3 regions of the Halomonas sp. EF61 genome follow, and region 1 is predicted to be linked to each of the others. Evidence: predicted binding sites of a transcription regulator. Region 1 holds the regulator's gene; each other region holds the start of a gene.
The links. Region 1 encodes sigma-54, which starts transcription at its own class of promoters, with help from an activator protein. Its sites were predicted from a motif close to TGGCACNNNNNTTGCTNT; they were not measured.
Positions count from the first base shown of each region.

Region 2: glnL (nitrogen regulation protein NR(II)) is a predicted target of sigma-54. The motif match lies at 1,873-1,890, and genes of this name have one in related genera.
Region 3: NFI08_RS20105 (hydrogenase small subunit) is a predicted target of sigma-54. The motif match lies at 1,854-1,871, and genes of this name have one in related genera.

Region 1 covers NZ_JAMSHM010000002.1:152,698-155,971, reverse strand. The annotation lists gene rapZ (RNase adapter RapZ) at 1-145, opposite strand, end outside; gene ptsN (PTS IIA-like nitrogen regulatory protein PtsN) at 199-684, opposite strand; gene hpf (ribosome hibernation-promoting factor, HPF/YfiA family) at 690-998, opposite strand; gene NFI08_RS09765 (RNA polymerase factor sigma-54) at 1,158-2,570, opposite strand; gene lptB (LPS export ABC transporter ATP-binding protein) at 2,852-3,274, opposite strand, start outside.
Region 2 covers NZ_JAMSHM010000001.1:830,376-833,649, forward strand. The annotation lists gene ntrC (nitrogen regulation protein NR(I)) at 1-713, opposite strand, end outside; gene glnL (nitrogen regulation protein NR(II)) at 706-1,755, opposite strand; gene NFI08_RS03655 (DUF4124 domain-containing protein) at 2,055-2,630, opposite strand; gene glnA (glutamate--ammonia ligase) at 2,861-3,274, opposite strand, start outside.
Region 3 covers NZ_JAMSHM010000004.1:120,322-123,595, reverse strand. The annotation lists gene NFI08_RS20115 (M18 family aminopeptidase) at 1-1,330, shown strand, start outside; tRNA gene NFI08_RS20110 (tRNA-Met) at 1,495-1,571, opposite strand; gene NFI08_RS20105 (hydrogenase small subunit) at 2,027-3,121, shown strand; gene NFI08_RS20100 (nickel-dependent hydrogenase large subunit) at 3,121-3,274, shown strand, end outside.

The sequences.
Region 1 (3,274 bases):
AATGACCGTTTTCCAGCTCGTCCACCAGGGCGCCCAGCAAGGTCGCGGGAAGGTTGTCGATGGCGTAGAACCCCAGGTCCTCCAGGGCTTGAAGGGCCACGGACTTTCCCGAGCCGGAGCGACCACTGATGATCACGAGCTGCATGTCCTGTCTCCTTGGGCAGGCGTCCATTGCTGATGGCCTAGGCAAGGCCGCGATCAGGAGGGAGTGTCGTCCCCTGGCGCCTGTTGGCGGATGGCTTCCTGCAGGCGCTCGTGAAGCTCGCGCTGGGAGCTGGCGTGGCGCAGACGGTGACGTGTGTCGGCGTCGTTCATGACGCCGGCGACCTGGCCGAGCAGGGCGAGATGGGCGTCGTCGGCCTCTTCCGGTACCAGCAGTACGAACACCAGATCGACGGGCTCACCATCGATGGCATCGAAGTCGACAGGTTCCGCGAGTTTGAGGAAGCCGGAGATGGGCGCCTTGCAGTGGGGGTTGCGGGCATGGGGAATGGCGACGCCATTGCCTATGCCGGTACTGCCCAGGCGCTCACGTCCGATCAGCCGACTGAAGACCTCCTGGCTGTCCAGGCTCGGGGTGTTCTGCGCAATGAAGGTGCTGAAAAACTCCAGCACCCTCTTCTTGCTGCCTCCCGGGACATCGAACAATGTGCGCTCGGGAGGGAGAATGGCTTCCAATGTCATGAGAGTCAGCGAATTCCGGCGCCTTGGGCGCGGGCTTGGGATTTTTCCTTGTGCTTGACCAGCTGGCGGTCCAGCTTGTCGGCAAGGGCGTCGATAGCAGCATACATGTCGCCGTCCTGCGCTTCGGCATGCAGGTCGGCACCGGCGGCGTGAAGGGTGCAGGCGGCCAGCTGGCGTTCCTTTTCCACCGAGAGGGTCACCTGGACGTTGGTGATGTTGTCGTAGTGGCGCTCCACACGGGTGAGCTTCTCTTGTACGTAGTCACGCAGGGGATCGGTCAATTCGACGTGGTGGCCGGTGATGTTGACTTGCATGACAGGCTCCTTGCTCTTTCGGGTGGTGGCTTGATTGTAACCCTTTTTCCGATCCTGCAAACCCCCTCGACGCTACGCAGAAAGACGCAGATGTCATGCGAAATTTCAAGTGCTTGCGCTTTCCCGATAACTAGGCTAGCGACGCCGCAGCGCAAGGCCTCAGCGCAGTCGCTTGCGCTCGCTGGAAGACGGAATATTCATGGCTTCCCGGTACTTTGCCACGGTGCGTCTGGCGACATTGACGCCGTCTTCCGCCAGCAATTCCACCAGTTTGCTGTCCGACAGAGGTTTGCGGGCAGGTTCCTTTTGAATCAACGATTTGATCATGGCGCGGATGGCGGTACTGGAATGGGCGTCGCCATCCTGGCCGACCTGGCTCGAGAAAAAATACTTCAACTCGAACACGCCGCGAGGCGTGTGCACGAACTTCTGGGTGGTCACGCGGGAGATGGTGGACTCGTGCATCTCCACCTTGTCTGCGATATCGGCCAGCACCAACGGTTTCATGGCCGCTTCTCCCTGCTCGAGGAAGTCGATCTGACGCACCATGATTTCCCGGCCGACCTTCAGTAAGGTGTCGTTGCGGCTGGACAGACTCTTGATCAGCCAGCGCGCCTCCTGCAGGTGGTCCTTGAGGAACTGGTTGTCCTGGCTCTTGTCCGCGCGCCGAATCAGTGCAGCGTAGTCGGGCTGGATGCGCAGTCGGGGCATTGCATCCGGGTTGAGTTCAACGCGCCAGCCCTCTTCGGTGTGGCGTACCACCAGGTCGGGTATGACGTAGTCGTTATCGCTGTCACCGAACTGGCTGCCGGGACGTGGGTCGAGGCTCCGGATCAGCTCGATGACGCTGTCGAGTTGGTCGTCATCGAGTCCTAGTCGGCGCTTCAGCAGACGTCGGTCGCCGCTGGCCAGCGCCTCGAGAAACTGTCTTACCAGTCGTCCGGCCTGGGGCAGCAGGACGGTATCGCGAGGCAGGCTATCCAGTTGCAGCATCAAACACTCGCGCAGGTCGCGGGCGAACACTCCGGTCGGTTCGAACTGTTGCAGCCGAACCAGCACCGCCTCCACCTCGGCGAGGGGAGGGGGGCGACGACCGTCTTGCTCGAGCCCCTGGGCAATGTCATCCAGCGTCTGCTCGAGATAGCCGTCGGCGTTGACCGCGTCGAGCAGGCTCTCGGCGATCAGGCGCTCCTGGTCGCTGACGTCGAGCATCGCCAGTTGCCAGCTCAGGTGGCTGTGCAGTGACTGGGAGCTTGCCTGGCGCTCGAAATCCGGCGCCTCGCCACTGCCGGCGGGGGTGGTGCCCAGGTCCTGGTAGGTGTCGGACCAGTCGCTGTCCACACTGAGTTCCGAGGGAATCTGATCCGCCCAGTCATCTTCCACGGCTTCCCTCGTCTGCTGTTCGCCGAACTCGTCCTCGAGTTCGAGCATGGGGTTGGCCTCCAGCGCCTGCTGGACCTCCTGGCGCAGGTCCAGGGTCGAAAGCTGCAGCAGGCCGATCGCCTGTTGCAGTTGCGGGGTCATGGTCAGCTGGGTACCGATGCGCAGCTGCAGTGACGCCTTGAGGGCCATGGGTCGGGATCCACCAGTGTTGTCGAAAGGCTTTACCCTAACGACGAGTCATCAGACATGCAAGCATCTTGCCAAGTTGGTGTTTTTTGACCTGTGGGAGGGAGTGTAAAGGTCGATGTGGAACAACTTGGTAGGGGGGAGGTGCTTCTTTCGAGGGAGGCCCTGTGTGCAAGGTGAGGCCGACCCTTTCGGGGCCGGCGGTTGGATGCTGATGCTGGCAAGTGTTGCGGCCGCTTGATGCGACTGCGACTGCGACTGCGGCTGTCGGGCGGCCCTGCGGTCTAGAGGCGGAAGTTCTCGCCCAGGTAGACCTCCTTGACGCGCTGGTTGGCGAGGATGGACTCGGCGCTGCCCTCAGCGATGATCTGGCCGTCGCCGACGATGTAGGCACGATCGCAGATATCGAGGGTCTCGCGCACGTTGTGATCGGTGATCAGGACGCCGATATCGCGGGCCTTGAGTTGACGAATGATGGACTTGATCTCGCCCACCGAGATCGGGTCGACCCCGGCGAAGGGTTCATCGAGCAGGATAAAGGCCGGCTCGGTGGCCAGGGCGCGAGCGATCTCGACCCGGCGCCGCTCCCCGCCGGACAGGCTCATGCCGGGGTTGTCACGAATATGGCTGACGTGGAAATCCTCGAGGAGTTGCTCGAGACGTGCTTCTCGGCCCTCGCGGTCGAGGTCCTTGCGGGTCTCGAGGAT
Region 2 (3,274 bases), on a different contig from region 1:
AGGAACAGGGTGCCGCCGTTGGCCTGCTCGAAGCGCCCCTGACGACTGGCGCTGGCGCCGGTGAAGGCGCCCTTCTCGTGGCCGAACAGCTCCGACTCGATCAGATCCCGGGGGATCGCCGCCATGTTGAGGGCAATAAAGGGATTGGCGGCGCGGGGACTGTGCTGATGAAGCGCACGCGCCACGCGCTCCTTGCCGGTCCCGGACTCGCCGTTGATCAACACCGTGATATGCGAGTGCGCCAGGCGCCCGATGGCCCGGAACACCTCCTGCATCGCCGGCGCCTCACCGATGATCTCGGCGTCGAGTCCTTCAGGCACGCTGACCGGCCGCTGGCGCTCGCGCACGTGGGCCACCGCGCGTCGCACCAGGGCCAGCGCCTCGTCCACGTCGAACGGCTTGGGCAGGTACTCGAAGGCCCCGCCCTGATAGGAAGCCACCGCACTGTCCAGGTCGGAATGGGCGGTCATCACGATGACCGGCAGGTCCGGGTGCACCTGGCGCACCTTGGCCATCAGATCGAGCCCGTCGATACCTGGCATGCGGATATCGGTGACCAGTACGTCGGGCGGCTCGGCCAGCAGTCGATCGAGGATACCGTCGGCCCGCTCGACCGCCTCGACCTCAAGGTCCGGCTGCGCCAGGGCGCGCTCGAGCACCCAGCGTATGGCCCGGTCGTCGTCGACGATCATTACACGAGCGGTATCAGTCATGACTCATCTCCAGGGGAATCAACAGACGGAATTCGGTACGTCCAGGCTCGGACTCGCATTCGATCAGCCCTTCGTGCTGGTGCAGCACCGACTGGGCGATCGACAGCCCCAGGCCGCTGCCCTCGGCACGACCGGACACCATCGGATAGAACAGGGTCTCGCGCAGCGTCTCGGGGACGCCCGGGCCGTTGTCGATCACGCTGACGTCGCAGACCAGACGATGGCGCTGGGCGCCCAGGGTGAACTGGCGGCGCGCGCGGGTCCTCAGGGTCATCACCGGGTTCGGTGTCTCGGACTCGACCAGCGCCTGGACGGCGTTGCGGGCCACATTGAGCACCGCCTGGATCAACTGGGCTTCATCGCCGGTCAACTCCGGCAGGCTGGGATCATAGTCGCGCTCGATGCTCACCCGCGGCTGCTCGACCAATAGCAGCGCGCGTACCCGCTCCAGCACCCGGTGGATGTTCAGCGGCTCTCGCCGACTCACCCGGTTGGGCCCGAGCATGGAATCGACCAGATCGCGGAGCCGATCCACCTCTTCGATGATGATCCGGGTGTACTCCTTGAGCGCCGGCGTCTGCTCCAGGTCACGCTCGAGCAATTGCGCCGCGCCACGAATCCCCCCCAGGGGATTCTTGACCTCGTGGGCCAGCCCCCGCGCCAGCACCTTCATGGTTTCCTGGCGCGACTGCAGCGCTTCCTCGCGGGAAATTCGCAACAGCCGATCCCGTGGTTCCATCTCCAGCAGCAGCTCGTCAGGCGACAGCGGCGTCACGGTGTAGTCCACCGTCAAGGGGTCTCCACCGGCGAGGACCAGCCGCGCCTCCCGTTGGGTATAGGGATGCTGTCCATCCCGGGCCCGTATCAGCACCTCGGCGATATCATCCTCGCCGCTGAGCCAGTCGCTCAGCGCCACGCCGGCAACCCGACTGGCGCTGACCGCCAGCAAGGTCTCCGCCGCCGGGTTCATCCAGGTCGGTCGCAGCTCGCCGTCGAGCAGCATGACCGCAGTTGTGAGGTGTTCGATGATGCCAGGCGTCATGGGTCCATCCTGATGGGGCAAAGCGCCCACTCGATAGAGGCCGCCACGGCGCCAAGCCGGCATTCCATGGTGGCGGTCCAGGTCTCGGCCTCGAGCAGGCGTCAGACAACAACATTCAAAGCAAGAAGCGGGCCAGCCTTGGTGCCAGTGGCACACTCCCGCCGCGCAGGCGCCAGGACGGTGCTTTTGTCGAGGAGGCGGGTCACCGTCGGCGCACCTACGCACCATTTTAGTGCACCAACCTGGTGCAGGGCAGTCTCGCCTGGATCACTGTCCGCACAAGGCCCGCAGATCGCGGGTCAAGGCGGCGCAGGACGAAGGGGGTTGGCGGGAAGCAGGCGGCTGGCGCGCTGTACGTGAATGACGATATCGGCACTGCGTTGACGCACCTCTCCCGACGGGGCCAGCACCACCAGGCCCAGGCGATGCTCGCCACGCTCCAGATTGGTGAGCCACAGTGGGCCGATGCCGGTGACGCTGGTGGCGAGCACACCGTCGACCTCCAGGCCGAGGCGATCCCCCGTCGCCGGAGGCGGGCTGATCGCGGCCAGCACCTTCAATCTTCCCCCGGCCCCCGTGGGCAACACGCTGCCATCCGCCGGAGAGGCGATGGCCAGGACATCGTGGGGCTGGAAGATATCGGCGTCGCTATCCGGGCCTGGTACTGAAGGCGCCGTCGGCCTGGAGGGCGCCGCCACATCCAGCGCAGGGGCGCTGGACAACGACGGCGGTGCCAGCTCGCGGGCGCCGGCCGAGGGGGTATCGCTGTAGCGCACGACGCCGTCGGGACCGACACTGCGATAGATGGTGCTCGCCGGCACGGTTTCTGCCACCGGCAACGCCAGCCCGGATGCTGCCAGCAAGGCAATGGCCATCAGTGATGGTCGACTCGGCGACGAGGGAGCGCTCTCGCCCCTCTCCCGGCCTGCCCTGCGCGTCCACCGCTGCATCATCGTGATTGCCCTCGCCGACCTTCCCCTGACGAGGATGACGGCAGCCACGACCCGCGCCAAGGGGATCCCTTGCCCAGGCGCAAGGCCCGCGCAAAAAAAATCGGCCCCGCGATCATCGCGGGGCCGACGGAACGCACGAGGCGCTATGCCGATCAGCAGCTGTAGTACATGTCGAACTCGATCGGGTGGGTCGCCATGCGCAGACGCTCGACATCCTCGTTCTTGAGCTCGATGTAAGCGTCGATCATGTCGTCGGTGAAGACGCCACCTTCGGTCAGGAAGCTGCGGTCCTCGTCGAGGGCTGCCAGCGCCTGGTCGAGGCTCTCGGCCACGGTCGGGATGGCCTTGCCTTCTTCCGGCGGCAGGTCATAGAGGTTCTTGTCCATGGCGTCGCCGGGGTGGATCTTGTTCTTGATGCCGTCGATACCGGCCATCAGCATCGCCGCGAAGCACAGGTAGGGGTTGGCGGTCGGGTCGGGGAAACGCGCCTCGACACGCTTGCCCTTCGGGCTTGCGGTGTACGGGATACGGATGGAAGCAGAACGGTTACGGGCGCTGTAGGCCAG
Region 3 (3,274 bases), on a different contig from region 1:
GTCACAGGAGTGCTTGCCAAAGGATGATGCCGGATGCGCCAAAAGGCTCAGTCGGCTGCTTGAGTTTCTTCACCGGTCCCCCAGCCCTTGGCACGCCACCGCGAACATGGCTCAGCGGCTCGAGGACGCCGGCTACCGTCGTCTGTTGGAGACCGATAGCTGGGATTTGGTTCCCGGTGACCGCTTCTACGTGACCCGCAACGATTCTTCGATTATCGCTGTCAACCTGCCGAAGGGCCAGCCGGTCACCAGTCTGCGCATGGTCGGCGCCCATACCGACAGCCCCAATCTCAGGCTGAAGACCCACGCCGGCCAGACCTCGGCGGGCTGGCTGCAGCTTGGCGTGCAGGTCTACGGCGGGGCACTGCTCGCGCCCTGGTTCGACCGTGACCTGGGCCTGGCCGGGCGTCTGCATGTCCGTCACGCCGATGGTCGCGTCGAGGGCGTGCTGCTCAACGTCGCCGAGGCCATCGCCATCATCCCGAGCCTGGCCATCCACCTGGATCGAGAAGCCAACGACGGCAAGGCGATGAATGCCCAGACTCAGATGGCGCCGGTGGTGCTGCAGGGCGGCAAGGACGACGACCTCGATCGCCTGCTGCTGGCCTGGCTGGAGCAGGAGCACGGTCTGACCGGGGTGAAGGTGCTGGACTTCGAGCTGGGCTTCTATGACCTGCAGCCGCCGTCGCTGGTGGGCGTGGGCAAGGAACTGATCGCCAGCGCCCGCCTGGACAACCTGCTGTCCTGCTTTATTGGCCTGGAAGCGATGCTCGACGCCGACGGCGAACAGGGCATGGTGCTGGTCGCCAATGACCACGAAGAGGTGGGTAGCGCCAGCGCCTGTGGCGCCCAGGGTCCGTTCCTCGCCGACGTGCTCAAGCGGGTGAATGGCCAGGTGGGCGAGGGCACTGAGGAAGGCTATATCCGCCTGATCCAGTCCTCGCGGATGATCTCCTGCGACAACGCCCACGCGCTGCACCCGAACTTCAAGGACAAGCACGACGCCCAGCACGGCCCGAGCCTCAACGCAGGCCCGGTGATCAAGACCAACGCCAACCAGCGCTACGCCACCAACAGCGCCACGGCGGCGATGTTCCGTGATCTGTGCGAGAAGGTAGAGGTGCCGGTGCAGACCTTTATTACCCGGGCGGACATGGGCTGCGGCAGCACCATCGGCCCCATCACCGCAACGGAGCTTGGCGTGCCGACGCTGGACGTGGGGGTGCCCCAGTGGGCGATGCACTCGATCCGCGAGACCGCCGGCAGCCAGGACGTGGAACACCTGACTCGGGCACTGACGGCCTTCTTCAACAGCGCCGAACTGGTGTAGGTCCAGCGCTCGCAGCGCTTGCTGAAAGACTGAAACGACGATAACAGAGCGCCTGGCGGGCAACCGCCAGGCGCTCTGTTTTTTCTGCGTCGGTGTTGAATCGTTACATTGGAAGGCGCAACGAAAAGGCCCGTCGATCGATGATCGACGGGCCTTTCGGTATCTGGTGGCTACGCCCTGACTCGAACAGGGGACCCCATCATTATGAGTGATGTGCTCTAACCAACTGAGCTACGTAGCCTTTGGATGGCGCCGTATTCTACGGATTCGCTGCTTGTTGTCAAGCACTTGGGTTATGGCAATGGCGCCGGTGACGGCCTTGGTGATGGCCCCGATGACGGCTCTGCTAGTGGCCCGGGGCGGCCAGGGCGACGCCAGCGCAGCGCGCTGGAAAGTCGGCTACCACCTGTGTGCCGTGTAGCGCGAGTTCTGTGCTGGCGTGACGGAGACCGCTGGAAAGGGCGCTACCGCCATGTGGTGGTCAAGCGCGCCAAGTGTTTGAAAAGACGTCCTCCCCGCAATCTGGCACGGGCCTTGCCCCGTATATAAGGGAAACAACAACAGGCGATCTGGATGGCCTGGCGTACAAGCCTCTAGTCGGCTTCTGGCCTTGGCCGTAACGAGGGCAGGTCGCCTCCAGATCAGGGGATCACGCCGGTGGCGAGATCCAGGACCACGACAGGGGAGTCGTTGCCGATGGAGCCCATCGAAACCTTCTACGACGTGATGCGGCGACAGGGGGTCACGCGTCGCTCATTTCTGAAGTTCTGTTCACTCACGGCGGCGGCGCTGGGACTGGGGCCTGCCTACACCGCCAAGATCGCCCACGCCATGGAGACCAAGCCGCGCACGCCGGTGATCTGGGTGCACGGGCTCGAGTGCACCTGCTGTTCGGAGTCGTTCATCCGTTCGGCCCACCCGCTGGTCAAGGACGTGGTGCTGTCGATGATCTCGCTGGACTACGACGACACCCTGATGGCGGCGGCGGGGCATCAGGCCGAGGCCGCCCTGGCCGACACCATCGAGCGCTACAAGGGCAACTACATCCTGGCGGTGGAGGGCAACCCGCCGCTCAATGAGGACGGCATGTTCTGCATCGTCGGCGGGCGGCCCTTCGTCGACCAGCTGCGCGAGACCGCCGAGCACGCCAAGGCGGTGATCTCCTGGGGCTCTTGCGCGAGCCACGGCTGTGTCCAGGCGGCGCGCCCCAACCCCACCCGGGCGACTCCGGTGCACAAGGTCATCACCGACAAGCCGATCATCAAGGTACCGGGCTGCCCGCCCATCGCCGAGGTCATGACCGGGGTCATCACCTATATGCTGACCTTCGACCGGCTGCCGGAGCTCGACCGTACCGGCCGGCCCAAGATGTTCTATTCCCAGCGCATCCACGACAAGTGCTACCGCCGGCCGCACTTCGACGCCGGCCAGTTCGTCGAGTCCTTCGATGACGAGGGCGCCCGTCGCGGCTACTGCCTGTACAAGGTGGGCTGCAAGGGCCCGACCACCTACAACGCCTGTTCGACCATCCGCTGGAACGAGGGGGTGAGCTTCCCGATCCAGGCCGGCCACGGCTGTATCGGCTGCTCCGAAGACGGCTTCTGGGACAAGGGGTCCTGGTACGCCCGGCTGCAGGACGTGCACCAGTTCGGCATCGAGGCCAACGCCGACCAGATCGGCGGCGTTGTGGCCACCGGGGTGGGCGGTGCGGTGGCGGTCCACGCCGCCGTCAGCGCCTTGAAACGGGCGCAGGTCAAGCGCCAGTCGTCAGCCAACAGGGAGGAAGCCTGATGACGCAGATCAACACCCCTAACGGGTTCAATCTGGACAGAAGCGGACGGCGTATCGTCGTCGACCCGGTGACCCGCATCGAGGGGCATATGCGCTGCGAGGTCAACGTGGATGACAACAACATCATCCGCAACGCGGTGTCCACCGGCACCA